Regions from separate parts of the Specibacter sp. NPDC078709 genome, predicted to be linked through region 3. Evidence: riboswitches for the same ligand, from Rfam matches in the RefSeq annotation. Region 3 holds a riboswitch; each other region holds the start of a gene.

Region 1 (10,437 bases), on a different contig from region 3:
TGCCGAGTTGGGTGTGCGCCCGGCTCAGGTCCGTGCCGCGATTGGACTGATGGACGACGGCGCCAGTGTCCCCTTTATTGCCCGGTACAGAAAAGAAGCCACCGGTACCCTCGACGACACCCAGTTGCGTGAGCTCGAAGAGCGCCTGCGGTACCTGCGCGAATTGGAAGCCCGCCGGGTGGTGGTGTTGGAAACCATCCACGGCCTAGGGAAACTCAGCGATACCCTCCGCCGCTCAGTGGAAGCCGCCACCACGAAGTCCGAGCTGGCAGATCTGTACCTGCCGTATAAGTCCACGCGAAAGACCAAAGCCGACGCTGCACGCGAAGCCGGACTGGAGCCGTTGCTGGACGCGTTGCTAGCGGATCCTTCGAAGTTCCCCGGCGTTGCAGCCGACGCCTTCCTCAGCTCGGAGCGCGATGTTGCTACTGCGGATGATGCCTTGGCCGGGGCCCGGGCCATCTTGATTGAACGTGCGGGCCAAGACGCGGCATTGGTCGGCGAGTTGCGTGAGCGGTTGTGGAAGACCGGCCGTCTCCGTTCCGCTGTTAAAACCGGCAAGGACAATGAAGGGGAGAAGTTTAAGGACTACTTTGACTTCGCTCAGCCGCCACATACCCTGCCCAGTCACCGGGTCCTGGCCTTGTTGCGCGGTGAAAAGGAAGGTGTGCTGTCGCTGGATCTGGCCGAGGCTGACCCCCGTGACAAGGAAGCGGCGGTCCAGGCCCGGACGGTGTACGAAAATGCTGTGGCTCGCTCCTTGGGCATCTCCGATTCCGGCCGTGCCGCCGATACTTGGCTCATGACCGGAGCCCGTTTGGCGTGGCGGACACGTATTCTGACCCGGTTGTCAGTGGATCTGCGCGTCCGGTTGTTCCAGAGTGCCGAAGAGGAGTCCGTGCGCGTATTTGCCGCCAATCTGCGCGATGTTCTGCTGGCCGCTCCGGCCGGAAACCGCTCCACCCTAGGTCTGGATCCGGGGTTGCGCACGGGCACCAAGGTAGCGGTGGTGGACGGCACCGGAAAGGTTGCAGCCACTGAGACCATCTATCCGCATGCACCGGCAAAACGCTGGAATGAAGCCCTCGCCACCTTGGTCTCGCTGTGCCAGCGGCATGACGTTGAGCTGATCGCCATTGGCAACGGGACTGCCAGTCGCGAAACAGACAAGCTGGCTGCTGAACTGGTGGCCGAACTCAAGCGGTTGAACCCTGACCGTTTGGTCACCAAGCTGGTGGTCTCCGAGGCGGGCGCATCCGTATATTCCGCCTCGGCCTTGGCGAGTGCCGAACTTCCCGGCATGGACGTATCCCTGCGCGGTGCCGTATCGATTGCGCGCCGCCTCCAGGACCCGCTGGCCGAGTTGGTCAAGATTGAGCCCAAGTCCATTGGCGTGGGCCAATATCAGCACGATCTCACCCCCGCCAAACTGGACCGTTCTCTTGACGCTGTCGTGGAAGACTGCGTCAACGCGGTGGGTGTGGATCTGAACACGGCCTCGCCCGCGCTCTTGGCGAGGGTGGCCGGCGTCGGGCCTCTATTGAGTGAGAACATTGTGGCTCACCGCAACGAGAATGGCCCCTTCAACAAGCGCCGGGAACTGCTCAAGGTGGCGCGGCTGGGCCCGAAGGCGTTCGAGCAGTGTGCCGGATTCCTGCGGATCACCGGGGGATCGGAACCGCTGGATGCCTCCAGTGTGCACCCTGAGGCGTATGGTGTGGCCCGCAAGATCCTCGTCGCGGCCGGTGCGGGCACTCATGAGATTGCCGGTGGTCTCGGCGCGGTGGCATCCGTGAACCCGGCCGATTTCATCGAGGGTGAGTTTGGTTTACCCACTGTCAAAGACATCATTGCCGAGCTGCAAAAGCCTGGGCGTGACCCCCGTCCGCGCTTTGAAACCGCCACGTTTACCGACGGCATCGAGAAAATCACCGATCTGCGCCCCGGCATGATTTTGGAAGGGACCGTCTCCAATGTGGCCGCGTTTGGCGCCTTCGTGGATATTGGCGTGCACCAAGACGGGCTGGTCCACGTCTCGGCCATGAGCAACAGCTTCGTGTCCGATCCGCACGCTGTAGTTAAGTCCGGCCAAGTGGTGCGCGTGAAGGTTCTGGAAGTAGAGCCCGAACGCAAACGTATTTCGCTCACCCTGCGCCTGGACGATGAGGTGGGTGCCGGTGCCGGTGCCGGCGCCGGTGCCGGTGCGGGCGCCGGCGCTAACTCGCGTGCCCGCAGCAAAGGCGCCAACCCCGGCCAGGGTTCTACCCAAGGTTCCGGCCAAGGCTCAAGTCAGGGCCGCCGGCCGGGTGGGCAGGGTCCCAGGGCTGCAGACGTGCAGAGCCCACGGGGTGCCGGCGCGCAGAGTCCCCGGGGTGCAGGCGCGCAGAGCCCCCGGGGTGCCGGCGCGCAGGGTCGTCCCAATACCGCGGCACCGTCGGCCAATACAGCCATGGCCGAGGCGCTGCGCCGGGCAGGGCTGGGCAAGTAGCGCCACAAAGCAGTCCGGCGACGTTGCAGCTGCGCTTGGTTGCGACGTAACCACGCGCCCGTCCAAAGGACTGGCGGCCACTGCGTGAACTCATACGCACGACTGAACGTTACTGGCGCGTATAGACACTCATGCGCACCACTTGCGGCCAGTGGTGCGTATGAGTTTGCTACTCCTACGCAACCCAGGCGGCCCAACCCAATCAGCCCAATGGAAGGGGAGTGTCCGGCGTCGTTCATCAGTCAGAAATTTGGACAAGGGCACCTTTGTCGCGAAAATTCAAGGACATCTTCGGCCAAAGTCATAAACTCGTCACAATCTTGCAAGCGCGCGGAGATTCTTTCACACTGGATGCAGGTCATGAGTGTCAGCGCACAGCCCCGGCTTGCTGACCGGCAACCCTCCTTCCGCGGTGGGGTGCCCCGGGTGAGGACCTGGCATCGAGCCATCCGGCTCCGGTGCAAGCGCGGGCCATCAGCAACGCAACCCTCCGCGCATTGTGCGCAGGAGGCTTCGCAGGTGCAGGCCTCTAGTGTTAAAGGAAACAGCCATGAGCAACGGTTGGTCATTTGAAACCCGTCAGATCCACGTAGGCCAGGAGCCCGACGCCACCACCGGCGCCCGTGCATTGCCGATCTACCAGACAACTTCGTTTGTGTTCCCGTCGGCAGAAAGTGCCGCGGCACGGTTCGCCTTGGCCGAACTGGAACCCATCTACACCCGCATCGGCAACCCCACCACGGATGCCGTGGAGCAGCGCGTCGCCAACCTCGAAGGCGGCGTCGGCGCACTCCTGCTGGCATCGGGGCAGGCGGCAACCACCTTCGCCATTTTGAACATTGCAGAAGCCGGCGACCACATTGTCTCCAGCCCCAGCGTGTACGGCGGCACGTTCAACCTGCTGGCCCACTCGCTGAAGAAGCTCGGCATCGAGACCACCTTTGTTTCGGACCCCGACAACCTGGACGAATGGCGTGCGGCCGTCAAGCCGAACACCAAGGCGTTCTTCGGCGAGACGGTCTCCAACCCGCGCCAGGACGTGCTGGACCTGGAAAACATCAGCGCCATCGCCCACGAAGCCGGCGTGCCGCTGATCGTGGACAACACCCTCGCAACGCCGTACCTGCTCCGCCCGATTGAGTGGGGTGCCGATATCGTCATCCATTCGGCCACCAAGTACCTGGGCGGTCACGGCACAGCCATCGGCGGCGTGATTGTTGACAGTGGAAACTTCGACTTCGCGGCAAACCCGGAGAAGTTCCCCGGCTTCAACACCCCCGACGAGACGTACAACGGCCTGGTCTATGCCCGTGACCTCGGCGTGGGCAGCGCACTCGGTGCCAACCTGGCCTACATCCTCAAGGCCCGCGTCCAGCTGCTGCGCGACCTCGGATCCGCCATCTCCCCGTTCAACGCCTTCCTGATTGCCCAGGGCATCGAGACGCTGAGCCTGCGCGTGGAACGCCACGTCAGCAACGCCGTCACGGTCGCCGAATGGCTCGAAGCCAACGAGAACGTTGAAGCCGTTGCCTACGCCGGCATCCCTTCAAGCCCTTGGTTTGAGCGTGGCCGCAAGTACGGTCCCAACGGTGTTGGCGCCATCATCTCCTTCGACATCAAGGGCGGCATCGAGGCTGGCAAGCGCTTTGTGGACGGCCTCGAGCTGCACTCGCACGTGGCCAACCTGGGCGACGTCCGATCCCTCGTGATCCACCCGGCCTCCACCACCCATGCCCAGCTCTCACCCGAGCAGCAGCTTGCCGCGGGTGTGCGGCCCGGAGCCGTTCGGCTGTCCGTCGGCCTGGAAAACGTCGCCGACATCATCGCAGACCTGGAAGCCGGATTCCGCGCCGCAAAATCGGCGTGATCCCAGTGGGACACACGGTGGACAAGGGCTTGTTTTCCTCCGGGTTCGCACCAGCTGCAGCTGAACCCGTTGGTGCGGACTTCTGCGCGGCTGTAGGACGGGGCGGTGGTGTGTTGCGCTCCATCCAGATTGGCGCACTCCCGCTGGAAGCCGGGGGCGAGCTGCCGTCGGTGACCATGGCCTTTGAATGCTGGGGCACCCTGAACGCAGCCGGCGACAACGCTGTACTCATCCAGCACGCACTGACCGGCAGCACGCACGTTAGCCGCGGCGATTCCGAAGAAGATGGCTGGTGGGAAGGCTTGGTGGGTCCCGGCGAAGTCATCGACACCAACAAGTACTTTGTGGTGTGCGCCAACATGATTGGTGGTTGCTATGGCACCACCGGGCCCTCCAGTATTGCCGCGGATGGCAAGCCCTACGGTTCTCGCTTCCCGTTCATCACCATCCGCGATTCTGTCGAGGCCGAGGCGCTCTTGGCCGAGAAACTGGGCATCGCCTCCTGGTTCGCTGTCATTGGCGGATCCATGGGCGGCGCGCGGGCCTTGGAATGGGCGCTCATGTACCCGGACCGTGTGCGGCGCTGCGCCGTGGTGGCCTCCTGCGCCGCCAGTACCGCTGAGCAAATTGCCTTTGCCCAGGCGCAGGTGCTCGCCATCCGGCAGGATCCCCACTTCGCTGGCGGGGATTATTACGACGGCGCCGCTCCCACCACCGGGCTGGGGCTGGCCCGGCGCATCGCCCACATCACCTACCGCTCTGAGGCTGACATGGGTCAGCGTTTTGGTCGCAAGGCCCAGGACGACGGCGGCACCATCAGCCATGCGCGTCTCGGCCCCGACTCCGGGGGTAGGTTCGCGATCGAAAGCTATCTGGACCACCAAGCACACAAATTGGTGGGCCGTTTCGACGCCAACAGTTACATTGTCATCACCGAGGCGCTCATGAGCCATGACGTCACGCGTGGCCGTGGCACGTTGGAAGAGGCGCTGGCGGTGACAGAAAACGTCCAGTTCCTGGTGGCTGCCGTCAACAGTGACCGCTTGTATTTCCCTGTTCAGTCGCAGGAGTTGGCAGCGGCGCTTCCGGCTGATGTTGTCGTGGGAACCATTGATTCCGACATCGGCCATGACGGCTTCTTGACCGAGGTTGCCGCAGTGGGCGCACTCTTGAAGGATGCCTTCTTCTCGGAATAGGTATTCACAGATTAAATAGTTGATGGTCCCGTTCTTGCGGGATCATCAACTATTTAAGGAGCTGCTGAGCTATGGATTCTAGAAGTTCCTGAAGGATTTTAGAAGTTCTTGAAGATTGCCTCGCGGTGCACAGCGTACTGCTCGGCGGTCACCTGGCCATTGCGGCGGGCAACGTCCAGTGCGTCGAGCTGACGCTTGAGCTCGGCCTCGGCGCGCATCCGCTCGTTGGCGAAACCAGTGGTCTGGTGACCGTGAGAGGTGTCGTAGTTAGCCAGCGGAACACCATTGAGCAGCGTTCCTACGTAGGGGACATTTGTGGGCTGGTGGGCAACGCCTGTCCGGCCTGATGGTTTCGCCTGTGTGTAGGGGTTGGCGCGTTGTTCACGCTTCTTGCGTGTTGCTGCCTTAATGAAGGAAGTGAAGAGCACCACGCCAATGATGATCAGCACCAAAAATGGTTGGATGCTAAAGCTGCTGCTGGACGATGCGGCAACAGTGCCAGTAGCTAGTGGCTCGAATATGAGCGTCACAATGCACCTCTTCTTGATAGGGCGCAATTGCACACCGCGCCATACTTCATCCTAGTCGTGAAAGCTACGAACCAGTCGTGAAAGCTACGAAGGTACCGAAGGTACCCAAGGCGCCGACGGGATCGCAGCTAGATCGTCGCTAGTCTGACTCCAGTGCTTGGTCGAATGTAGGCGCGTCGAATGCAGGCGCGTCAAACAGCGGCTGGCTGAACACAGGTCCTGGCGTGGGGCGCTTGGCGGTGATCCCGTCACCCGACGACTGGTGCCGCAAACGCCGCAGCACCCAAGGGAACAAGAACTCTCTGGCCCAGACCAAGTCCTCCGCACGGGCTGCCTGCCACTTTTGCGCCGGCAGGGGAGTGGGCTCAAATGGCACCAGCGAGTGCTCCACATTGAGGGCATCGAGGGCCATCATGGCAATGGTGTGATGTCCCAGCGGGGAGAAATGTAGCCTGTCCACATCCCACATTTGGGTGCCAGCGGGCTGCCGCAGCGACCACATGTCGGCAATAATGGCGTCATGCCGTGCGGCGATGGTGCGCAGGTTCTCATTGAAGATGGCGACCCGCCCGCGCACGATTCCCAGAACCGGGGTGTCACGGATGTCTGGACCGTTGAAGAGCAGCACAGTCGCCCCGGTCCCCGCCATTTTGGCCACGGCAGCATCGAGCTGTTCGGCCAAGGCGTCGGGGTCAGAGCCGGGCCGGATCAAGTCATTTCCGCCGGCGGAGATACTGATCAGATCCGGCTTCAGTGCCAGTGCCGGGTCCAACTGCTCGGAGAGAATCTGGCCCAGCAGACGTCCGCGGATGGCCAAGTTAGCGTATTTGAAGTCGTCTGTGCCGTGGCTCAGTTCTTCTGCCACACGGTCTGCCCACCCGCGGTAACCGCCGGGGCTGGAAGGCTCTGGATCTCCGATTCCTTCGGTAAAAGAGTCGCCCAAGGCGACGTAGCGGGTCCAAGGATGCGCAAGGGTTGAATCATTCACCTCTCCATACTGCCCGGTAACATGACATTTTCGCTACCCCGCTTTCTATTCTTCCTATTTTGACGAGCTATTGGGGCAGCCTTTGGGGCAGCTCACCTGCCATGGAAAGATGGAATCATGAATGCAACCCCCACAGTCCTTTGGTCACGTCCGGAAAATGAGCGCGCCGGAACTCCTCTTCTGGTCATTTTCCACGGCTATGGCGCCGATGAAGCCGACTTGTTTTCGCTGGCCGACCAGCTCCCTGCAGAGTTCACGGTCGCCTCGGTCCGGGCACCGCTGCAGGCAGGTCCGGGCTACTCGTGGTTCCCGTTGCGCAACGATCTGAGCTACTCGGTGACGGCTGTGACCGAGTCCGCGGCCGCCGTCGAACTTTGGATTGATACGCTCCGGGAGAATCACACCTCGGTGAGTTTGCTGGGCTTCTCCCAAGGCATGTGCCTGGCCACCACATTGCTGCGTCACCGCCCGGCCGATTATGCCGCCGTCGTAGGGCTCTCAGGTTTCGTGGTGGAGGCCGAGGGCGATCCATACTTCGACGATGCCGCAGTTGCCGCCGTGAAGCCGGAGATTTTCTGGGGCCGTGACCAGGCCGATCCGGTCATTCCGCAGGCCGCTGTCGAGGCCACGAACACGTGGATGCACGGCCACGTCAAGCTCACCAAAGTTCTCTACACGGGCATTTGGCACGGTATCAATGCCCAGGAAATCTCCCATGTGGGTGAGTTCCTGCAGTACAAGGTCCTCAACACGCAGGCTGCTAAGTAGTCCTTTAAGCACGACGGCGGCACCCGCGTTGGGTGCCGCCGTCGTTCGTTTAACCTGTGGTCCCGTCCGGGACGTCAGCCACCGGTGGTGATGCGGACCGTTTCGCCGTTAACCGTGACGGTGTCGCCGGGGTGAAGCTGGCGGCCGCGGCGGTCATCGATCTCGCCGTTGACCTTGACTAGACCGTTTTTGATGAGCTCGGTAGCTTCAACGCCGTCCTCGACCAGGCTGGCTAGCTTGAGCAGCTGGCCTAGGCGGATCATGTCGTCGCGGATGGGGATGTCAATGATCTCGTTAGCACTCATGTAGTTAATTGTGCCGCATGGGGTGGCTTTCCGTTTACCCACTGCCGCGCGCTGCCCCTTTACGGTTGTTTGGTGCCGCGGCGCAGGCCGACCACCAGGAGATAGAGCGCCACGGCGATGGGGATGCACGTCACGGCGATGGTCCAGCCCAAAGGCAAACCAGGGAAGAAGGGGTCAACGACGATGGGGTTCTCTGACGTGGGTGCACGTGGGGGGCAGGGTGATAAGTCGTGACAGGATTTGAGCTCCCACAATCCCGCCGGGCAGCAGCACAGTGCCCATTACCTTTTCCCACACCTTCCAACGGGTGCCCATCCACAGCCCTGCCACGCCGAAGAGCCAGCCGACTCCGGCCAGCAGAATGCCGAAGGGGAGCAGGATGGTTGTCGCGACCACCCAGAGGGTTGAGGCTTGGTGGCGCGGTGCCGGGGCGGATTGCGGTATCTGCTGTCCAGGTACGGGAGCCTGTGAATACCCGGGGGCCTGCACGTCCGGAGCAGCCACACCGGCGGCGATGTCGTCCGGAGAGCCCAATCCGGCCAAGATTTCGGAGGTGGACTGCCTGCCCCGCTCCGTGGCCTCGGCAATGTGCTCGCGAACGCCGAACATGATCTCCTCGGACTGCTCGGTGGGCAGCTGTGCCAGCCGGGCCTCGAGGGCGGCCAGGTAATTGCGAACCTCGGGTGCCTCAATGTCGTGATTCATGGTGTTCCCCCGGTGGTGGATTTGAGCGTGTCGGTAACGGAAGCGCTGAAGGTTTCCCAGACTTCGGCAAAAGCGGCCAGAGACTGCTGCCCTGAGTCCGTCAATGTGTAATAGCGGCGCGGGGCGCCCTGGCTGGATTCGCGCCAGCTGGTTTCCACCAGTCCGTTGCGTCGCAGCCGTGCCAGCAAGGGATACAACGTGCCCTCGCTGGTGAGCAGCCCGCGGCTTTGGAGGCCGTTGGCTATGTCCAGCCCGTACATTTCTCCATCGCCAATCGTGGCGAGGACGCAGTACTCCAGAACCCCCTTCCGGAGGTTGGTGCTGACAGTGTCATTGAGTACCATGCAATGCACAGTACCTTGTGTTGCGCAGTCATGCAACGGTTTTGGGTGGTGGGCGCGGTAGCGTAGACGCAGAATTCCAGCGTGAGAAGACACAACGATCAGGAGAGCCAGCTATGCCCACCACCCCCGAACTGATTGTCAGCGGCTACACCAGGGAAGGTTATGGTGCGGGGCCTGGGATGGTGCGCTACGCGTTGTTGGCTGATGGCACCGTGGGGCAGCAACTGGCACAAGGCACAGCCGTAACCAATCCATCGTTCATGGCCGCCGGCGGCGCCGTTCTGTTCGTTGTTGAGGAGCTGGAACAAGGCAACGTGGTCGCAGTGGATCCATGGTCACTCGAGGTGCTCGGTAGGGTTTCCAGCGGTGGCGCCGACAGCTGCCATGTGGCACTCGTGGACGGTGCGGTGTGGGTTGCCAACTACTCAACGGGAACGGCCACAGTCCTCCCCGCTGAAGATGTTGTGGGTGTGAGCATTAATGCCGGTTCGCACGGAGCACCCGTCCAGCCCATAGTTCTGGCACATCCGGGCAGCGGTCCCGTGTCGGATCGCCAAGGCGAATCCCATGCGCATCAGGTCACGGCCACGGAGTGGGGTACCGTTCTGGTCGCGGACCTTGGCGCGGACAGAGTGGATGAATACTCCGCGGAGTCCCACGTTCGCCTGGGCTCAGCAGAACTACCGCCGGGGACCGGTCCGCGTCATGTTGCCATCAAAGGCGAGTTTCTCCTGGTGGCCGGTGAACTCGATGGCTACCTGCACGTCATGAGGCGGACTGTGCGTGACGCACACGGCGAATACTTTTGGCACTGGCTGTTCAAAGTCCCCTTGGCGGAAAATAGCCAAGCCATAGCGGATGCGGATCAGTTCTTCCCCTCGCACATTCAACTCGCTGAGGACGGCAGTAAACTCTATGCCGCAGTTCGCGGTCCCGACACAGTGGTGGTGTTGGACGTGAGCGGATTGAACGTGCCGGAGAATGCTGATGCGGCTCCCACTCCGCCGCGGCTCCTGCAGCAGCTGTCCAGCGGCGGGACGTGGCCACGACACTTTGCCGTGGCCCACAACAAAATGTACGTTGCCAATCAAAACTCCAACAATGTGGCCGTTTTCGAGGTGGACAGCCAGGGGCTGCTCGGCCAGGAACCCCTCCAATCCGTGGAATTTGGCAGCCCCACGTGCGTTTTGCCGCGCTAACAGCGCAGCGGTGAGCCAACGGCGCACGTCTGGAGTCCGGCGTCGTG
Region 2 (10,437 bases), on a different contig from region 3:
AACTGCGTTCAGGTCAAACGGCGGGTAGTCGGTAGCGTCAATGAGCTCGCGCAGGTAGTCCGACTGGAAATCAGCTTCGGCGTTGTGGTCCGGTAGTGCGGCCTGGCGCTCGAGCCAGAGCTGAATATCGGCCTCGCGTACTTCCGGTGAGGGGAGCGCAATAGCGCCTGTCATGACATCGCGGGCAAACCAGGCCTGCGCGTCAAACATGTTGAACGTGTAGTACTGATCCTGTGCGCCCAGGTAGAACAGGTTGGTGTTCCCTTGCCACACCACGCCCTTGTACAGATTGCTCGGGTAGAGCACGTTCTTGGACTTCAAGCTCAGTTCGCTGGGCAGGAACGGATACTTGTGCTGGTAGCCGGTGCACAGTACGACGGCGTCAAACTCACCTTGGGTGCCGTCTAAGAAGTGGGCGGTGCGGCCATCGAAGCGGGTGACCAGTGGGCGCTCTACCGTGTTCTCAGGCCAGTCGAAGCCCATGGGGCCTGAACGGTAGCTGAAGGTGATGGATGCTGCGCCCATTTTGTGGGCCTGCATGCCAATGTCTTCAGCGGAGTAACTGCTGCCGATCAGGAGCAGGTTTTTGCCGGCAAAACGCTCGGCGCCGCGGAAATCGTGGGCGTGCAGGACCTCTCCTGGGAAGCTGTTGATGCCGTCAAACTCGGGGACGGTCGGGGTGGAGAAGTGGCCGGTGGAAACCACGAGCTTGTCAAAGATGTGGTCCGTGGTTGTGCCTGTGGTCAGATCTTCAACAGTCAGGGTAAATTCTTGCGTGGCTTCGTTGTAGCTGGTGTGGCGTGCCACGGTATTGAACTGCACGTACTTGCGCACATCGGACTTTTCCACGCGGCCCTTGATGTAGTCAAAGAGGACTTCGCGGGGAGGGAAGGACGAGATGGCACGGCCAAAGTGCTCATCGAAGGAGTAGTCGGAAAATTCCAGGCATTCCTTGGGCCCGTTGGACCACAGGTGGCGGTACATACTGGAGTGCACGGGCTCGCCGTGGCCATCCAAGCCAATTCGCCAGCTGCTGTTCCACTGGCCGCCCCAATCGGACTGCTTTTCAAAGCACATGATCTCTGGGATATCCGCACCGTTTTGGCGTGCTGATTCAAAGGCTCGCAACTGGGCCATGCCGCTGGGGCCTGCGCCAATGATTCCGACTCGCAATGTCATGCTGTTCTCCTCATCATTTGGATCGACTATGTCGTTGTGAACATGACGCTTCGAATCCATGCCCGCGGCGATAGTGCGGAAGCGGACGATTCGTCAGCGCCTCCAAGCGGGGCAATAATGCGCAGGGAGCGCGGCGGCAGATATGACTGCGGCAAAAACCAGCCGGGTAAGCGCTGGTGGTCCACGGAAAATCAAGCGCAGGGGCGATGTCCGGGACCGGGGTGGTGCAAGTGGCACCAGGATTCGATCAGCAGCTTGCCGCAGATCCAAGAAGCAGCAAACCTGTTACCCATTGCAACATTTTAGAGAACGTAAGTCAAAATGGTCAGATCGATAAGCTGCGCTAATGCGTTGAATGGGGTGGGTTGGCTGAGTAGCTCATTACAGCTCCGTGAGCTGCCCTCCGGAAACGGCCCAGCGGGCGTCCAGCCGAACATTTTCCAGCAGTCGGCGGTCGTGGGTTACCAGCAGCAGCGTGCCTTCGTAGCTTTCCAGAGCCTCTTCCAGCTGCTCGATGGCGGGCAGGTCAAGATGGTTGGTGGGTTCGTCGAGTACCAGTACATTCACACCGCGGGCCTGCAGCAACGCCAGTGAGGCGCGGGTGCGTTCGCCTGGGGAAAGGGCGCCCACCGGGCTGGTCACCTGATCGGCCTTGAGGCCGAATTTGGCCAGCAGTGTGCGCACCTCGGCTTGATTCAGCTCCGGCACCAGAGCCTCAAACGCATCCCCCAAGGGAGCGGCTTCCGGGAATTGGCTGCGGGCCTGATCAATCTCACCGATGGCCACGTTAGCACCCAAGGAGGCGACGCCGTCGTCCGGGGTAGTGCGGCCCAGCAGCAACCGCAAAAGGGTGGACTTCCCGGCACCATTGGGGCCGGTGATGCCAATGCGTTCACCGGCGTTGACCTGCGCCGAGATCGGGCCGAGCGTGAAATCTCCCTGCCGGACTACGGCTTCGTTCAGGGTGGAAACTACGGTGCTGGAGCGCGGGGCTGCGCCAATGCTGAACTGCAACGCCCATTCCTTGCGTGGCTCCTCAACTTCGTCCAGGCGGGCGATCCGGGACTCCATCTGCCGCACCTTCTGCGCCTGCTTCTCGCTGGATTCGCTGGCCGCCTTGCGCCGAATCTTGTCATTGTCGGGGCTTTTTTTCATGGCGTTGCGCACGCCCTGGGAGCTCCATTCGCGCTGTACACGGGCCCGTCCCACGAGGTCAGCTTTTTTGTCGGCGAACTCGTCATAGGCCTCCCGGGCGTGGCGTTTGGCGATGGCGCGTTCCTCGAGGAAGGAATCGTAGCCGCCGTCGTACACGCCCACCTTGTTCTGTGCCAGATCCAGCTCCACCACGGAGGTGATGGTGCGAGCCAGGAACTCACGATCGTGGGACACCAGCACCACCCCGCCACGCAGTCCCTTCACGAACTCCTCGAGCCGGGCCAGCCCCGCCAGATCCAGATCGTTGGTGGGCTCATCTAGTAGCACGATGTCGAAGCGGCTCAACAGGAGCGCGGCCAAGGCAACGCGCGCGGCCTGCCCGCCAGAAAGCCCTGTCATGGCGGCCTCGGGGCCAACATCCAGACCGAGCTCGGCCAGGGTGGCCGGGATGCGCTCATCGAGGTCTGCGGCGCCGCACGCCAGCCAGTGATCCAGAGCTGTGGCGTAGCGGTCCTCGTCGGCGGAATTGCCGGAACCCAGGGCTTCGGCGGAGGATTCCATGGCTTCAGTGGCGGCGGTGCAGCCGGTGCGCCGGCCAATGTACGCGGCGATACTCTCGCCGTCGAGTCGCTCATGCTCCTGCGGCAACCATCCGACGAAGGCGTCCTGCGGTGCTGTGCTCACGGTGCCGCCCTGCGGGGTGGCAGCGCCTGCAAGGAGGCCCAAAAGTGTTGATTTTCCGGCTCCGTTGGCGCCGACTACGCCAATGACGTCGCCGGGGGCCACCGTGAAGGAGAGGTTGGTGAACAGGGTGCGGTGGGCGTGGCCGCCGGAAAGGCCCTTTGCCACAAGTGTTGCGCTCATGTATCCATCTTAAGTTGCTTCTAGGTGGTGGACGGACCTGCCCTCCGGAGCGGCTGGACCTGCCTTCCGCTCCTGCCCGTCCCGGCGGAGCCTGATGTCGGATTCATCCGTGAGAAATGGTCGCTTTCACGGATCAAAGCGACCATTTCTCACTGATGGATGTCGTGATGTTGCCCTGTGTGACGGAATCCTTGTCAGCGGGGACCGGTGGTAGGCAGACTGAGAGGCAGAATCAAGAGTTTCGACCATGCGGCCCTGGCCGGTCGAACGGCAACCCTCGCAACCATAGTGGGGTGCCCCAGGTGAGGATTCGACGCCTTCGACACCAGCCGTTGGCGTAAGTATGGCGCAGTGCCTCGCACTCGCCTTCATACGAAGGACACCACCATGAGTGAAGCAACACTTAGCGAATCAACGCTGACCGAATCAACGTTTATCCCGTCGATCGATGACGCAGCCCTCCGTTCAGCCCGTCTCAGCGAGGCAGGTGCAGCATGGGCGCAGCGGATCGGTGCCAACCCGGATAGCGCAAAGCTGACCTACAAAGTTGACGGCGTTGGCGTGGGTTCGGTGGCCACCCGCATCAGCTCCGGAAAGCACCAATTCATTGTGGACGAGCCCGCAGCGTTGGCCGGCGACGACGTGGCTGCCAGCCCGGTGGAATACGCGTTGGGTGCCATCATTTCCTGCCAGGTGGTGGTGTACCGGCTGTACGCCGAGCAGCTCGGCATTCAGGTGGATGACATCACCATCAACGCCGAGGGGGATCTGGACGTGCGCGGCCTATTTGGTCTGGATGACACCGTGCGCCCGGGGTTCAGTGATATCCGTCTGGCAGTGAACATCAGCGGTCCGGAAACACAGGAACGGTATGACGAACTGGCCCGCACCGTGGAGGCGCGTTGCCCCGTCCAGGATCTATTCAGTAACCCGACACCGTTCCGCACCGCCATCACCAAGGTGTGAGCGCTGATTTAGCTGCAGGGCCAGATTTAGATGCTGGGCAAGACGGCGCTAGCCGGTGCGTGATCGAGGATAAAGCATAGGGAATCGACCGCACCGGCAAGCGCCGCGCTCAGATCCAGAGACCTAAGTGTCCTGAGGCATAGCCGCCTATGCCTCTAAGCGTCAAGGCTTCAAGGCGTCTAGGCGACGGGGCTGAGATCAGCTTGTGCAGTAGCGGCATGTGCCAGAAGTTCTGCCTGCAACCCAGCCTCATCGTAGGAGCCGGTGAAGATGGGGGTGTCCGGTTCGAATGCAGCGCCCTGGGCGAGGTGACCGGCGTCGACCGCGTCAAACCCTAGGTGCTCCACGAAGTTCAGCACCATGGCGCGAGTCTCGGGATCGTCCGAGGCAACGGCCAGCGCGCGGCGATCAGCGGCTCCGGCGTCACGGGCATCCAACTCCAGCTCGTGGTAGCCAATGTGGTTCAGCGATTTCGCGAGCCGGGAGCCGGGAAGATGAGCGTGCACCATTTCCGAGCTCGAGCGGGCATCCGCCAGCTCCGGCATGTCGCCGTTGGTGTCGCGCCAATAGTTCATGGTGTCCAGGACGTGCTTGCCGGTAAGAGCGGCCGGATCCAGTGTGCGGAATTTGTGCAGCGGCACCGAAAGTACCACCAAATCGGAGAGCTCCATGGCGTCCTGCGCTGAGACGGCGATGGCGCCGGGGGCCATGACAGAGACGATCAAGTCAATCTTTTTCGGGTCCCCGGAGGCGGCAATCAGCACTCGGTAGCCTGCCTTGATGGCCTGCCGGGCAACGCCGGTGCCTACTTTTCCGGCGCCGAGGATGCCAATGGTGGTGGTTGCCGGATCGTGGAGGGCGGGGGACTGCTGGCTCATGCGCTTACCTTCTTTGTGGTGCGGAGTTCTGCATCGATCAAGGGCTTGACCTCGGTGCCGAAGAGTTCAATGGACTTCAGGACGTCGGTTTGCGGCACCGAGGCGAAATCCATTTCCAGGATATGGCGGTCGTGGCCCATGTGCTGATGCGTGAGCAGGATCTTCTCGGCGACCTGTTCCGGGGTGCCGGTGTAGATGGCGCCGGCCGGTGCGGTCTGCATGTTGTAGCTGATGCGGTTGGGAGGGGTGAAGCCGCGCTCGCGGGCAATGTCCTCCATGACTCGGCGCCAGTACGGGTAAAACGTCTCCGTGGCATTGTTCTTACTGACAAGTCCGACGGCGCTGACCCCCACCTTGAGTGCCTTGGCATCGTGCCCGGCTTGCTCGGCTCCGGCCCGGAAGAGCTGCGCGTGCCGGGCGAAATTGCTGACGGCTCCGCCGAGCAGTGCGTAAATGACGTTGGTGCCCAATGCTGCGGCCCGTGCTGTTGAGCTGGGAGTGCCGCCCGTGGCGATCCAGATGTCCAGATTGTTGTTGACGGGGCGAGGATAGATGGTGGCGTCCTCCAAGGCGGGCCGGAACTTGCCGCTCCACGTGATGGACTCTTCCTTGCGACCAGCTTCATTAAGTGCCAGCAGGAGGGCGATCTTCTCTTCGTAGAGTTCCTCGTAATCGTTCAAGTCGGCGCCGAAAAGCGGGTAGGACTCAATAAAAGAGCCGCGACCGGCTGTCAGTTCCGCGCGGCCTCCGGAAAGCAGGTCCAGGGTGGCGAACTGCTGGTAGACGCGGACGGGGTCCTCGGTGCTCAAGACCGTGACAGCGGAGCCTACTTTGATGTTCTTGGTTTGCGCGGCGGCGGCAGCAAGCACGGGGACGGGAGAGGAGATGGCATACTCGGGGCGATGATGTTCGCCGAGTCCAAAGTAGTCAAGGCCTACCTCATCGGCCAGCCGGGCACGTTCAAGGAGATCGGCCATGCGCTGTTGCGGGCTGACCTGCACACCCGTGACGGGATCTTGATGTACGTCACCAAAGCTGTAAACGCCTAGTTCCACGAAATGCTCCTCACGCCTATTTCCGCAGCGGTAGCGGAAAGTACGATATGTGTTGCTCTACAGATCATCTTACTCAAATATGATCTGTTGTAAAGCGTAGATATCCGTTATGATGGGTGTCATGAGTAACGCAGCAACCGCCGTATCGCCGCAGGTCAGTCCCCAAGAAGATTTTGGGTGGACACTGGGCGTTCTTGTGCGCAACTACCAAAACGCTTCAAACGAGGCCATAGGTGAGTTTCCCCATGGCGCTCGCGGTTATCAAGTCTTGGTTGCCGTTGTTAGTGGCGAACAGCCCAACCAGTTGGCGCTAGCCCAGCATCTGGGTATTGACAGGACCGTCATGACGTACCTGGTGGATGACTTCGTGAAGGCCGGTCTAGTGGAGCGCCAACTCAACCCTGCCGATCGTCGTGCCCGCATTGTGGTGGCCACGGATGCTGGCCTTGCGGTGTTGGCGGATTTGCAGCAGCGGGTCGCCGAAGCCGAAGGGGCAGTCCTGGGCACCCTCGCCGACGACGAGCGGGAACTGTTCCGCTCACTATTGCGCCGCGTTGCCTGCCATGCACCTGTCGCGACGGAACACGAGCTGGGCGCCTGCGAGGCGGTGGAGCAGATGCTGGGTGATTCGGCTCCGCGTCAATAGCGACGGCTACATGGTCATTGGGCGTCTAGCGATGACGTTTCCCAGACGGTCCTCCGTCATCCCTTCGCGTTAGCGTTAACGCGCTAGTGGGCAGCCAATGAAAGCCAATTCTCCCTCGTGGCCAGGGCGGCTCCGTCGGTATCTCCTGCGATAGCCAAGGCGATGATCTGTGCGTGGGTAGAAACTGAATGCTTGGCTGCGTCGGTGCTAAAGCGCTGATACTCAACACGTCGCAGAAGCGGCATGGCCTGCTCTAGGACGGATGGAATCATGGTGTTGTTTGCGGCCGTCACCATGACGGCGTGAAACTGATCGTCGGCAGCCAGGGCGGCATCGGCGTCGTTCGCCTTCAGGGCGGCTGCGAAATCTGTGTTTGCCGCCGTCATAGTAGCTAGCTCACCATCGTTTAATGAGGGCACTGCTAGGCGGGTGGCCAATTCGTGCATGGCAGCCACCACTTGTTGCGCGTTCTTGGTTGAAACCGGATCGAAGGGTGTCACGATCGTGGCGCGCCCCGGCTCAGACTGGATCAAGCCGGCGTGCTCGAGGCGCAGAACTGCTTCGCGGATGGGTGTTCTGCTGACGCCCAGCCACGCCTCAAGCTCTGCATCGCGCAGGCGTTCGCCCGGGGCAAAAGTGCCGTCGATGATGGCGTCACGGATGGATTCATACACGTTGTTTCGCAGCAGTGAGCGCTTGTGAATTCCAAGGGGCGGGGGTGTGGGCATGCAACCTAGGATATCTGGCTCACTGAGTTACCGGACTTAGCATTGACGGAATCGCGTAATTAGTATCCAATATATTGCATACTGCTTTTGATGTTCCCACAACGAAGGAAATCATGGCCCTCTCAGATTTTGAACGCTATCCGCTGACGTTTGGGCCTAGCCCCATCCACGATCTTCCCCGCTTGAGCCAACACCTAGGTGGCGCAAGAGTGTGGGCCAAGCGCGAGGACGTCAACAGTGGTCTGGCGTTTGGCGGCAACAAGACTCGAAAACTTGAATACATCGTTCCGGACGCCATCGCCCAGGGCGCAGACACACTAGTCTCCATTGGTGGCTACCAGTCCAATCACACCCGGCAGGTGGCCGCGGTCGCAGCCAAATTGGGAATGAAGGCCCGTCTCGTGCAGGAGAACTGGGTTGATTGGCCAGACCCACTCAGTGATCGTGTGGGTAACATCCAACTTTCGCGCATCATGGGCGCCGATGTTCGCCTCGACGCTGCCGGTTTCGACATCGGCATCCGTAGCAGTTGGGAACAGGCCATCAAGGACGTCGAGGATTCTGGTGGAAAGCCCTACCCCATCCCCGCGGGCGCCTCGGAGCACCCATTAGGTGGACTTGGCTTTGCCAATTGGGCGTATGAAGTGGAACAGCAGGAACAGGAACTGGGCGTCTTCTTTGACACCATTGTGGTTTGCACCGTCACTGGTTCCACGCATGCGGGCATGATTGCCGGATTCGCCGGACAGGACAAGCCCCGCCGCGTCCTGGGCATCGATGCCTCTGCAACCATTGAGAAAACGCGTGCGCAGGTGGAGCGGATCGCCCGGCACACGGCAAAACTCATTGGCTTGGACCGTGAACTGCGTGACGATGAGATCACCGTCTTGGAAGGCTGGGCAGGGGATCTTTACGGCATCCCGGTGCAATCAACCCTGGATGCCATCCACCTCACCGGTTCCCTTGAAGGCATGATTATTGACCCGGTCTACGAAGGTAAATCCATGGCCGGTCTCATTGACCTGGTCAAATCCCAGGACATCCCTGCCAGCAGCAACGTCCTGTATGCACACCTCGGCGGACAACTTGCCTTGAATGCCTACAGCGGATTGTTTCGGTGACCCGAGCCTGATCCGGTGACCCGAGCCTGACTCCAGTGGGGCTGCCGGCGAGCTCTATTGCAGAGTTTCTTTCTCGCTGCGTACAGCTGCGGCAAGCTCAGCCTCAAGGCGGGCAAGTTTCGTTTCGTAGCGGGCCTGCTTGTGGCCTTCAACGCTCAGTTCAGTCCAGTAAGCGGCTTCGCGTGCTCCATCGAAACAGGCAATTAATCCGTGGGTCAGCCGGTTTTTGGGCCGAGCGGCCAACCGGTATTCCAATGGAGTCATGTGGGTCGACTGCGGTTTGCGGAAGATCAACAGCAGCGAAGGTGTCAACCAGAGGAAATAGCCAATGAGCGAATGCAGTACTCGTTCGTTCTGGAGTGCTGCCACCGTCAAGGGGCTGACTACGGCCAAGGCCACCACAACCAATAAGACCAATGAATATCCCAAACCCACACCCGGATGGGGATTGCTGCGGTACAAGGAGACAGCCAAGGCGGTCAGTGTCGCGGTGGCAATCGCCAACAAGATCAATGCCATCAGAGACAGCGCTAAAAGCACGGGCGAGAAACCACTGTTGACGATCAGCGGGACAACGGTAAATACCAGACCGCTGCCTGCCCACCACAGCACCAATTTGACCGTCTTTGCCGGCTCAACCTTGATCCGAGTCTTGGCAGAGACTCCCCACATGCGCTCCCATCGGTGAGTGTGCAGACGCATGGCGGTGGTCAGATGAAACTCGTCAATCTCGCGCTGCACGGCTGCATCTCGCTGGCGCACGACAGAGAAGATGGCCAGCATCAGGCACAGCAGACCCAAGAAGAACTTGGGACCAGAATCAGGATCGGAGGGGAGGAAGAATACGTTGTGCAGCGCCATCCACATGGTGGCCGCCGCAGCGATTCCCACGAGCAGGGTCAAGAGTTCAAGCAGGTCATCCAACGCCATGACCTGGGCTTGATTAGCCATGCCCAGCGGGTTGCGTCCACTGAACACCAACGCCACCAAAATGGTGGCCGTGGCACCAATGATCCAGCCGAGGGCGTCAAGACCAAAGTCGAAGGTTTCCGGACTGGTGAAGGGTGCCAGGATCCGTTCACTGAAACGGGCCCACACCACATTCAGGTCACCAAAGGAGGCAACGATGGCAGTATTTGCTGGGTGGTGTACCTGCAGGATCAGCAGACACATGAGCCAGCCGAGAAAGAGGAGGGTGAAAATCTGTCTCCGCTGGCTACGCTTTTCGCGGTGAAAATCCGCAACAGCAGCCATGGTGTGTTCGTGTGCATCGGCCAATTCTGTCCCCTTGATTGTCCCTATCCGGTGATCCTAGCCGAGCCCGTTCAAAGAATGTGGGTTCCTGTTGGATTCGGGCGCACACGTGTACTAGGGTAAATGATTGTGAGATAGATAACGCAGCCCCCGCCCGCGCCGATCGCTTCCGCTGTAACAGTGGATTGCCGGATCGCGCCTGACCTGCCTGCCAATCCACAATTCTCGTTAGAAGGCCGTAGTGCGCTCGTTTCCTTACAAATCCGCCAAAAAACCGGACCTCCGCTCGCCGGGCCGTTATCTCCTGTGGTTGGCGGGTGCCCAACGCGGCACGCTCTGGCTGGGGATCTTCTACGGCTCCATCTGGACGGTGTGTCAGGCGCTGACACCCTACATCTTGGGCCAGGCGATTGATCAGGGGATTCTGCCCGGTGACTTCGCCCGGCTCTCCGTCTGGGTTGGCCTGCTGGTAGGGATCACCGTGGTCCAGTCAATCTCAACCACCCTGCGCCACCGCGCCGCCGTGAGCAACTGGATGCAGGCGGCGTACCGTTCCTCGCAAGTGGTGGGCTACAAGGTCACCCGCAGCGG
Region 3 (10,437 bases):
CACCGTTGCGCACGACGGCCCGGTTTATGACCGCCCGTACGCCCGCCCCGAGTGGCAGGATGCGCTGCAGGCCGACAAGTTCAACGGCTCAACCGCCGATGCGAACCGTCCGGCCACCGCCGATGAGCTCAAGGCCGCCGTGCTGGAACTCGTGGCCTCCCCCAACATGTGCTCGAAGGACTGGATCACCAACCAGTACGACCGCTATGTTGGCGGCAACACCGCCCAAGCCTTCCCCGACGACGCCGGCGTGATCCGCGTTGACGAGGAAACCGGTCTCGGCTTCGCCGTGGCCACCGATGCCAACGGCCGCTACACCTTCCTGGACCCGTACCACGGCGCGCAGCTCGCCCTGGCCGAGGCCTACCGCAACGTCGCCACCTCCGGCGCCATTCCGATGGCCGTCTCGGACTGCCTGAACTTCGGCTCCCCCGAGGATTCTGATGTCATGTGGCAGCTGGCCGAAGCCATCCGCGGCCTCTCCGACGCCTGCATGGTGTTGGGCATCCCGGTCACCGGCGGCAACGTCTCGCTGTACAACCAGACCGGCACCACGCCGATCCACCCCACCCCTGTTGTGGCCGTTTTGGGCAAGTTCGACGACGTTGCGCGCCGCACGCCGTCGGGCTGGCAGGAGGATGGCCAGGCCATCTACCTGTTGGGAACCACCGCGGATGACCTTGACGGTTCCGAGTGGGCCAACATGCGCGGCCACCTCGGCGGACTGCCGCCGAAGGTTGATCTGGAGCGCGAGCGCGAATTGGGCGAAATCCTGATCAATGCCTCACGCGACGGCATGATCGACTCCGCGCACGACCTCTCCGAAGGCGGCCTCGCAGCAGCCCTCGTTGAGTCTGCGTTGCGCTTCAACACCGGTGCCCGCGTGGCGCTGGATGAAGTTGCGGCCCGTGACGGTGTCGACACCTTCACCATGCTGTTCTCCGAGACGCAGGGACGCGCCATCGTGGCCGTGCCCCGTAGCGAAGAGGTCCGCTTCAACGACATGTGCACTGCCCGCCGTTTCCCGGTGGCCCGCATTGGTGTTGTTGACGCAGCCGGCGATGCCCTGGACATCCAGGGCCTGTTCGCCGCTGAACTGGATGAACTTCGCGAAGCACACGAGGGAACCCTGCCGAAGTACTTCGGCTAATCCCCACACCCTCCCTCAAAAAACCCCGACCGACTCTTCACGGAGTCGGCCGGGGTTTTTGTTTTTGGAGCAGTACTTTCAGGGTTTGATCTTCACCTGCCGCCGTCGGGGCAAGCGCCCGTAACCACTAAGAAGACTGTGTCCGGCGCGTCCCTTGCGCCGGACACAGTCTTTTCGTATGAGCTGAGCACCCTGGAACGGCGGAAGGAAAGTGACTAAAAACCGCCCGTAAGCGTGCGTGCTGCCTGCTGGTAGGAGCGGGTCACACCGGCCTGGGTGAGCTTGGTGACCGGAGCACCCAAGGCATAGATCAGACCCGCAGGTTTACTGAAGGCCAGCAGCCTGAAGTACACGCCGCCGTCGGGCTTCATCATGGCGATGAACGCTTCCTCACCTAGGGCAGGGTGGCCAGGGAGTGTGCCGTAACCAAAGCCCGCCATCTGCAGTTCCTTCCCGTCGGGGCCGGGCATTAACGCAGGCTCCAGGGCCCAGACGACCTCGCACGGCACCGGCAGACGCAGATTGCCCACGCCAAAACCGCTCACTACGTGAGCTCCCACTACGGCCCGTGGCGGGGCTTTGACCTGGAGGCCGGCTCGGCGCTGGATTTCCCAGCTCATAATGCCCTCGGCCAGCGCATCAAACGCTTCCTGACCTGCTCCGACGGCAAGTGTTTTATCCACATGGTCAAAACCTTTGGGCCATTCGATCGTCTCGGCGGTTTTCTGGGCAGCCAGCCTGGTCAGACCCAGAAACGGGTAATCTAAGGCGCCACGACTAGCTTTTGGCGACATATGCGCTCCACTCCAATGCTTGTTGCTGATTCTTGGGCAGCCCAGCCACCACAAGATCGTAGGAATCTTCCATCATTTCCAGCACCATTTGTTCCTCCACCGCAGAGGTATCCACGGTATTCCAGTGCTGCTTGTTCAAGTGATATCCGGCGGTGATTCCAGGGTTGGCTTGGCGCAGTGCCGGGGCCAGCTCGGGATCACACTTGAAGCTGATTTTTAGTGGCTCGGCTTCCAGATCGCCCAGCGCAAATACTTTGCCCACCCGCACAGTCCCGCCGCTGCTAGGCGCTTTGACCTTGAAAACGCTGATTTCGGGCCCGAAGGGGAAATCCTCATAGGCGCCTGTCATGGCCAGTGCCGCGGCACGCAGAACCGTAGCGGCGATACTCACGGCAACCCGATTTCTGACGCCAGTGCCTCACCCTTCGGTGCCTCATCCTTGAGCACACAATAGCTCAGCACAGCAAATTCGCCGTGCTGCTCGGCGCTGCGTAGTTTCAGCCGTTCGGCTCCCACATTGCGCGGCAACAGTGGTGCCCCGCTTGTCAGCGCTGCCGGGGCGAAGGTGATAACCAGTTCATCCAGCGCCTCGCAATCCAGGAACTGGCCGGCCACATCTCCGCCGCCTACCACCCAAATATCCAGCTCGCCGGCTGCCGCCCTAATCTCCTCCAAGACCTCCGGCACGGAACCACTGACGAAGCGGACGTCGGCACCGTCGGGCAGGGGAAGACTACGCGAGGTGAACACGTAGGTGGGTTTGCTGCCGTAGAACTGCTGCCATTTGCTTGGCTCCGCTAGGAGATTTTCGGCCTTGAGTACCCACTCATAGGTGGCAGAGCCCTCCACAAAAACACCCGCCGTCTCCATGAAGGCGGCAATGTCGGGGCCGCCGGAATTATCCACGGCAAAGAGCCAATCCAAGGAATGGTTTTCATCTGCCAAGAAGCCGTTCAACGTTGATGCGGTGTAGTACACGGTCTTCGTCATGGATTCAAGGCTACCGGCAGTATGTGTGCCCCGCCGTACCGGCGCACACCGTACCGGCGCAACCAGGCGTCAGGCCAGACATAAGCGGCCGAGTGGGGTCAGACGCACTTCCTGCAAGCCGTCATAGCGGCTGAGCCGGCCCAACCATTCCCCACCCCACTGGTTTGTGTAGTCGCTGCGCGCACCCTCGGGCGGAACGTAACGCACATCCACCAGACCAAGCGTTGCCGCGTACTCGAAAAGCAGCACCAGCACGTACCGCCCCTGCAACAAAGACCAGTCGCTGTAGCCTTCGTACCCCAGACTGCCGTACTGCGGGTCCTCGATGTAAAGCTTCCACAATCGCATTTCTGTGCGTTCAATTTTCGGGTCCATGCCCAACGCCTGCATTTTTGCAAACAATGCGTCCACTGGCGTCCATGAATCCTCGGTCAATAGCCGCAGTCCCTCGGCTGCCAGCTGCCGCCGAGGTTTCAAGGCACTCAAGACGTTGGCGGAGCGCTGGCCCTTGATGGCTTCTATTCGGCTGAACTCATCGATGATCCCCGCCTTCAACCACCGTTCCCAAAGTCCCTTCAAAACCAATGCAGGGTCCTTGGATAGTGCCGTGCAGCCACGCGACGTCAATGCCATTCTGGGACCGTCTGCCAGTCCACCGGCCTGCAGCAGTAACGGCCAGGCAAAACCGGAGATGGGTTCGTTGGCATAAAATTCCCCGCCGGGCAGCACAGTCTCCAACAACCGCATGGTGGCAGCCGTGGGTTTCCGTGTGGCAGCACTGACCCGTAGTTTTCCGGCGTCGGCCAGCGCGAGCACCACCGGTAGCTGGGCCAGCGCCCTCTGCTCCGTATGAACTTCGGTGGCATCCCGGGTGCGATCTTCGTTTTCCACCGGCTTAAGCTCCTTCTATTTTCTACGTGATGCTACGGGGTGGCCAGATAATCTTCGAGCAGCACCACTTTGAGTCCGGCTGCTTTTTGCGCTTTGAGGAAGGCCGCGAGGTCTTCCGGGAATTCCTTCCTAAAATGCATGAGCACAATGTCCCCAGGTCGCAGCCCCGCGCCCACTTGGTAGTCCATTCCCCCTGCATTTGCCTTGCTTTCCCAATCCACAATGGCCTTCATGCCGCACTCCGCAACAGCCCGCCGGGTGGCCATGGTGTATGGGCCACCCGGCGGTCGGAAGAAGACCGGCCGGCGCCCGAACTGCTGTTCTTCGAAGTCAGCCATGCCGCAAATTTCGGCCTTTTGCTGCTCGTAGCTGAGCTGAATAAATCCCAGATTATGGGTCATGGTGTGGTTTTCAATGAGGTGTCCGGCCGCAGTGTATTTCCTGTAGAAATCTGAACTTCCGGCGATAAAATTGTGAGCCAGAAACAACGAGGCCTTGATCCCGTGCTGCTCCAGCAGCGCCAGGTCCGAGTCCCGCTTCACGGCGCCGTCGTCGATCGTCACGAACACCACCTTTTGCTCGGTAGGCACCTTGGTCAGCACCGGCGCCATCCCGTCGACGATGGGCGGCAGCACATAGTCCGGCACCAGCCCTTCAAGGGTGTCTACCCTCCCGGTGGCCGGGTTAGTCGCTGGCTGAGCGCTGGGGACTTCCGACGCCGGAGCTTGCGTACTCGAGGCAGTGCCAGTCGCCGCGGGGGTACTCGAGGCAGCGGCGCTCTCGGGAGGAGTTTTTGTGACCGGGTTGCTTGCGACGGGGGTACTTATGGGCGGCGCGGTAGTAGCTGGCGCAGTTACTGGGCCCGGCAGCGCTGAACTGTTGGTGTTGACCCACCACAGGCCGGTGGCCACGAGTGCAATCGCTAGGAGCAACACCGAAAATGCCACCCAACGGCCACGGCTGGGTGAAAGGTCAAGGTGGCGGGGCATGGCAGCTTTCCTTATTTCTGGAAATCGTTGTTCAGCACAGCCTGCGCCGCTTACAACCCGAGTTTTGCGGCTTCAATCTTGGGACAGGTATTCATCACCACGTCCAGTCCTGCAGCTTGTGCACGTTGGGCCGCGTCCTCGTCAATAACGCCCAGCTGGAGCCAGACAGCCTTGGCACCCTCCGCGATGGCCTGGTCTACAACATCACCCACCCGGGTGGAATTTACAAAACAGTCCACCACGTCGATGGTTCCGGGGACCTCGGCCAAGGCTTTGTACCCCTTGGCACCATGGACGTCATCGCCTTTCAAACTCACCGGGATGATCTCCTGGCCCAGGTGCTGCTGGAGGTACAAGGAAACACCGACGGCAGGTCGCAGCGGATTACCGGACAAGCCCACAACAGCCCAGCGACCGGGTGTGGTCAAGAGCCGGCGGATGAGCTGCGGGTCATTGAGGTGTGCCATGTTACGAGCCTAGTCCTCCCACCGATTGTTACGCTTCGCGAACTCCACCCGCTTGCCGATTTCTGCCGCACACCACTACGTCCTAGTCTTGAGATGACCATCCCGAGCGGCCGAGAGATCTGGCTCATTGACGCCGCAGCAACCCTGGTTGACACCTTTGTAGAAGGAGTCATCGCCGGCAGGGTGCTACCGCCAGGAACGATGGAGTGTTGTGATGTCTGCTTTACTTTCGCCCTCGGTGTCTGCCGAACCAGTGGCGCCACCAACAATAGTTTCTGATCCCCAGGGCACTGCGGCCATGCCGGTTTCCTTTCATGGGCTTGGCAGGTCTTTCAGTTCCAAGGCCGGCACCCACACCGTGCTCCGTGATGTTTCCTTTGACATTCAGGCCGGGGAAATCGTAGCCCTACTGGGACCTTCTGGCTGCGGAAAATCCACCCTCCTGCGTGCCGTTGCCGGACTCGACGCTCCCAGCAGCGGCTCCGTGAGCATTGATGGAACAGCCGTAACCGGCATTGATTCACGCTGTGCCGTAGCCTTCCAGGAACCTCGGCTCCTGCCCTGGAAGTCGATCGCCAGCAACGTGGCGATCGGGGTTCCTGCCGGAGCCGACTCCGCCCGCAGCCGCCTCGTGGTGGAAAATCTGTTGGAACTGGTGGGTCTATCCGCCTTCGCCGGGCACCGGCCGCGGGAAATCTCCGGCGGCATGGCCCAGCGCGCATCCTTGGCCCGCGCCTTGGCTCGCAACCCTGGAGTTCTATTGCTTGACGAGCCCTTTGGCGCGCTGGATGCCCTGACTAGAATCACCATGCAGGACCTGCTGCTGGATATCCATTCGGCAGAACCGACCACGGTTCTGTTGGTCACTCACGACGTAGATGAGGCATTGCAGCTCGCGGACCGGATCATCCTGTTGGGCTCCGACGGCACGGACCAGCCCGGTTGCACCATTGTGCGCACCGTGGACGTGCCCGGCACACGCCCCCGCGACCGGGCATCAACAGAACTGGCCGGGCTGCGCAGCTCACTGCTTACCAGCCTCGGCGTCGACGGCCACTAGCCGCTACTTTTTACTTTCTCTCTTTCACTCTTCAGCACACCCATTTTAAGGACCACCATGTCTAATTCAGCTCTTTTCAACCGACGCTCATTCCTCGGATTCACAGCCGCCGTTTCCGCTTTGGCCCTTGCCGGCTGCACCGGTGAGAATGCAGCCACCGACGCTGCTGGCAAGGTGGGCGGCTCCGATACACTCAACATCGACTTCGCCACCTACAACCCGCTCAGCCTGATTATCAAGGAGAAGGGCTGGCTGGAGGCAACTCTGGCCGAGAAAAACGTCACCGTGAAGTGGTTGCAATCGGCTGGTTCCAACAAGGCCAATGAGGCACTGCGTGCTGGCGCCATCGACGTTGGTTCCACGGCAGGCTCCGCGGCGCTGTTGGCACGCGCCAACCGCTCCCCCATCAAGACAATCTCGCTCTACTCCCAGCCTGAGTGGGCGGCCCTAGTCACTAACAAGGACTCCGGTATTACCAAAGTTGCTGATCTCAAGGGCAAGTCCGTGGCGGCGACCAAGGGCACCGACCCCTACTTCTTCCTAGTCCAGGCCCTGGAAGAAGCCGGCCTGAGCACCAAGGACGTGACGGTGGAGAACCTCCAGCACGCTGACGGAAGAGCAGCTCTGGCGAACGGTTCAGTAGACGCGTGGTCTGGTCTGGATCCCATCATGGCCACAGCCGAGCAGGAAGGCGCCACCCTCTTCTACCGGAACCTTGATTTCAACACCTACGGATTCCTCAACGCCACCGAATCATTCCTCAAGGACAAGCCCGAGTTGGCACAGACCGTGGTGGACGCTTATGAAAAGGCTCGTATCTGGGCTGCGGCCAATCCTGAGGAAACGGCTCAGATCCTGGCAGATGCCGCTGGTCTGAAGCCAGCAGTTGCCACCACCGTGATTCTCGAGCGCAGCAACCTGGATGTCTCCGGAGTTCCGGGCGAGAAACAGCGCGCCGTCTTGGCCAAGATTGGGCCCACCTTTGTTGAGCTCGGCGACGTCAAGACGCAGGCCGAAGTGGACACCGCTCTGGAGACCCTGCTGGATGATTCCTTCGCGCTGAAGGCAAATCCTGATTCAATCAAGGAATCCTCATGAGCCACCTAGGCAACCCCGGGGCAACAGGCAACGCTGTGCTGCCAACTTCTGTTGAAGGTTTCACCGCCGTCGGCGTCACCACGCTGAAGCCCGGCGCTCCAACACCAACACCCCGGATCCTTCGCGGTGCTGGCGGCTGGGTCAAGTTGGGCTTGGGCCTCATTCTTCCGGTCATCATTTTGCTCGCCTGGCAGCTCAGTACCGCGGCAGGTATTTTCTCTCCGGTCCAGCTACCCTCGCCACGAGCAGTATTTGAGGCCGGAACAGAGCTCATTGCCCGCAATGAGCTGTTCGGCCACATTGCCATCTCCACGCAGCGAGTCCTCCTTGGCTTCCTGGCCGGAGCCGTGTTGGGGGTCTCCTTGGGAGCTCTTGTGGGGCTTTCAAAGGTCGCCGAGGTTCTGCTGGGGCCCACCATCGGCGCGCTCAGGGCCGTACCGTCCTTGGCGTGGGTGCCGCTGTTGATCCTCTGGATGAAGATTGGTGAGGACTCCAAAGTCACGCTGATTATTATTGGTGCGTTCTTCCCAATATTCACCACGGTATCTCTGGCGTTGCGCCATGTGGATAAGAACCTCGTCGAGGCCGCACGGGCATTCGGGCTCAAGGGCCTGAAGCTGTTGACCACGGTGCAACTGCCGGCCGTGGTCCCGTCCATTTTCTCCGGACTCCGGCTGGCACTAGCCCAAGCGTGGCTTTTCCTGGTGGCGGCAGAGCTGATCGCTTCATCCATGGGGCTGGGATTCTTGTTGACCGATTCGCAGAATAACGGCCGTACTGACAGGTTGTTGCTGGCAATTGTGCTGTTGGCAGTCCTCGGCAAGGCTACGGATGCCTTGCTGGGCTTGGCCGAGAAATGGGCCGTTCAACGCTGGTCCTAAGTGCTAAGCGAACGGCATTAGAGAGCCTGCACCAACCGCACCCTCAGGTCAGGCGTCGACGAATGATTCGTTGGCGCTTGGCCTGTCGTTGTCTCCAGAGTCGGACTCGTTTTGCTCTTCCTCTTCTTCGGCGTTGTCCTCGTCAAGGTCCACATAGTCTTCGCTGGTGAGTTCCTCGGTGTACAGCGCCCAAAATTCATTGGCAGCGGCGGCAGCAGGGTCGATCCCCTGTAATTGCTCCTGAAAGGACTTTCTCACGGCGGAGAAGTCTTCATCGTCTTCAGGGCCAACCGTGTCACGGTCAATAGCTCCCCACGCAGCAACAATGGCGGGCAGGGTCTCCAGCGAAGAGGCCATCAGGGTCTCTTCATCTTCGCAGACATACAACACAGATCCGCTTTTCCTATCTACCACAACGAACTGAAAATCTCCGTCGTTGCACACGATGGCCCGGCCGCTGGGATCATCAGCAAAGGGCGGCTTAAGCCATTGCCCGTCCAGCGGTACATCCTCTAGGGCAACCGGGTACAGACCCTCCAACACGGACCAAATCCTGGTGTCGTTCATGATGTCCTCCTACCGGCTATTCAGCCCTTAGAGCCTGCCCTGACTATCCTGCCTGCTTATAGTCTTGACACTAATCACCGCCGGTTGCCCCGTCAACGGGAATCTTTCTAGCCTGCAGGAACAACCGTGGTGCTGCTTTCGAAACGCCGATTGCGAAGCACCGGCAGAAATTCGCGAACTTCCTCAATGCGCCGATGGGTGACGTCTGCGGTGGCTACACCCTCCGCCTCGTCATTGAGGAAATCAATGGCGATACCCATGGGGTCAAGAATGGCCGAGTGCCCAATGCAGTGATCGCTAGAGGTGCCAGCAGCCATAACCCAGCAGGTGTTTTCAATGGCCCGTGCCTTGAGTAAGGTCTCCCAATGATCGATCTTGTGCTCGCCCTTGAACCAGGCGGCCGAAACGCAGAGCAGGTCCACGCCTGAGACGGCCAACGTGCGGGCCAACTCGGGGAAGCGGATGTCGTAGCAGGTCATGATGCCAACCTTGAACCCGCCAATTTCCACCACGGTGACGCCCCTGTCGCCGGGCTTGATCCGGGTCGATTCCTGATAGGAGAAGGCGTCGTAGAGGTGCAGTTTCCGGTAGGTGCCCAGAATTTCGCCACTATCGTCAACCGCCACCAGCGTGTTGTACGGGCGGGCCTCACCGCTGGATTCATAGCCGCCGGCAATCACGCCGATCCCCACCTCGGCGGCCATCATGGACAGGCCCTGCACAAACGTGGTCCAGTGCGCGTCCACGGCTGCAGCAAAATCGCCCTTGATCCGGCCTACGGAAAACATGGCTTCCTCCGGGAACAGGATGAGCTTGCTGCCCTCCTGCGCCGCATCGACGGAAAGCCTGCGCATCGTGGCCAGGTTCTCGACGACATCTGCGCCAGGGTTGAATTGTCCTACGCTAACCTTCATGTCAGGGGGTCCTTCCGCTTGATTACTTGTGCATCCAGCCTAGCCCGTCGATCCCCTGCGAGAATATCCTCAAGCACCCCAACAAAAGGGAAGGACGACGCCGGAAGCTAAGTTCCGCCGTCGTCCCTCCTTGTGCTTCCCCGACAGTAGGCCGAGACCGCGTGAGCGCTAGTCGTTAATTAGATCGTGGCGCACGATCGTCTGGTCGCGGTCCGGGCCCACGCCGATAGCGGAGATCCGGGTGCCCGACATGCCTTCCAGAGCCAGCACATAATTACGCGCGTTCTCAGGCAGGTCCTCCATGGTGCGGGCCGTGGTGATGTCCTCGGTCCAGCCCGGGAAGTACTCGAAAATGGGCTTGGCGTGGTGGAATTCAGTCTGCGTCATGGGCATTTCGTCATGGCGCACACCGTCCACGTCATAGGCGACACAGACCGGGATGGACTCGATGTTGGTAAGCACATCCAGTTTGGTGACGAAGTAATCCGTGAAGCCGTTGACGCGGGAAGCGTGGCGGGCCAGGACGGCGTCGTACCAGCCACAGCGGCGCGGACGGCCGGTGTTGACACCGAATTCGCCACCGGTGGTCTGGAGGTAGATGCCCATGTCATCGAAGAGTTCCGTCGGGAACGGGCC

The links. Region 3 has a riboswitch for S-adenosylmethionine ahead of AB0P14_RS12615 (ABC transporter ATP-binding protein). Riboswitches for the same ligand answer to the same signal wherever they lie in the genome.
Region 1: linked by a shared signal. The riboswitch ahead of AB0P14_RS00905 (bifunctional o-acetylhomoserine/o-acetylserine sulfhydrylase) and the one ahead of AB0P14_RS12615 (ABC transporter ATP-binding protein) in region 3 are both predicted to bind S-adenosylmethionine.
Region 2: linked by a shared signal. The riboswitch ahead of AB0P14_RS11470 (OsmC family protein) and the one ahead of AB0P14_RS12615 (ABC transporter ATP-binding protein) in region 3 are both predicted to bind S-adenosylmethionine.

Annotation. Positions count from the first base shown of each region.
Region 1 is NZ_JBFBLU010000001.1:184,184-194,620, reverse strand. It holds gene AB0P14_RS00910 (Tex family protein) at 1-2,488, shown strand, start outside; SAM riboswitch class IV at 2,845-2,961, shown strand; gene AB0P14_RS00905 (bifunctional o-acetylhomoserine/o-acetylserine sulfhydrylase) at 3,039-4,355, shown strand; gene AB0P14_RS00900 (homoserine O-acetyltransferase) at 4,466-5,551, shown strand; gene AB0P14_RS00895 (hypothetical protein) at 5,650-6,081, opposite strand; gene AB0P14_RS00890 (SGNH/GDSL hydrolase family protein) at 6,221-7,069, opposite strand; gene AB0P14_RS00885 (phospholipase) at 7,187-7,837, shown strand; gene AB0P14_RS00880 (RNA-binding S4 domain-containing protein) at 7,912-8,142, opposite strand; gene AB0P14_RS00875 (DUF1700 domain-containing protein) at 8,317-8,847, opposite strand; gene AB0P14_RS00870 (PadR family transcriptional regulator) at 8,844-9,191, opposite strand; gene AB0P14_RS00865 (beta-propeller fold lactonase family protein) at 9,305-10,390, shown strand.
Region 2 is NZ_JBFBLU010000005.1:207,738-218,174, reverse strand. It holds gene AB0P14_RS11480 (NAD(P)/FAD-dependent oxidoreductase) at 1-1,179, opposite strand, end outside; gene AB0P14_RS11475 (ABC-F family ATP-binding cassette domain-containing protein) at 1,561-3,198, opposite strand; SAM riboswitch class IV at 3,429-3,548, shown strand; gene AB0P14_RS11470 (OsmC family protein) at 3,586-4,164, shown strand; gene AB0P14_RS11465 (NAD(P)-binding domain-containing protein) at 4,344-5,042, opposite strand; gene AB0P14_RS11460 (LLM class flavin-dependent oxidoreductase) at 5,039-6,097, opposite strand; gene AB0P14_RS11455 (MarR family winged helix-turn-helix transcriptional regulator) at 6,219-6,743, shown strand; gene AB0P14_RS11450 (GntR family transcriptional regulator) at 6,827-7,471, opposite strand; gene AB0P14_RS11445 (1-aminocyclopropane-1-carboxylate deaminase) at 7,585-8,592, shown strand; gene AB0P14_RS11440 (hypothetical protein) at 8,647-9,870, opposite strand; gene AB0P14_RS11435 (ABC transporter ATP-binding protein) at 10,088-10,437, shown strand, end outside.
Region 3 is NZ_JBFBLU010000006.1:143,935-154,371, reverse strand. It holds gene purL (phosphoribosylformylglycinamidine synthase subunit PurL) at 1-1,150, shown strand, start outside; gene AB0P14_RS12645 (DUF1990 domain-containing protein) at 1,366-1,944, opposite strand; gene AB0P14_RS12640 (MmcQ/YjbR family DNA-binding protein) at 1,928-2,335, opposite strand; gene AB0P14_RS12635 (dihydrofolate reductase family protein) at 2,332-2,934, opposite strand; gene AB0P14_RS12630 (hypothetical protein) at 3,004-3,825, opposite strand; gene AB0P14_RS12625 (polysaccharide deacetylase family protein) at 3,858-4,814, opposite strand; gene AB0P14_RS12620 (CoA-binding protein) at 4,865-5,281, opposite strand; SAM riboswitch class I at 5,376-5,489, shown strand; gene AB0P14_RS12615 (ABC transporter ATP-binding protein) at 5,580-6,341, shown strand; gene AB0P14_RS12610 (aliphatic sulfonate ABC transporter substrate-binding protein) at 6,399-7,439, shown strand; gene AB0P14_RS12605 (ABC transporter permease) at 7,436-8,320, shown strand; gene AB0P14_RS12600 (SUKH-4 family immunity protein) at 8,369-8,887, opposite strand; gene AB0P14_RS12595 (carbon-nitrogen hydrolase family protein) at 8,995-9,801, opposite strand; gene AB0P14_RS12590 (adenylosuccinate synthase) at 9,970-10,437, opposite strand, start outside.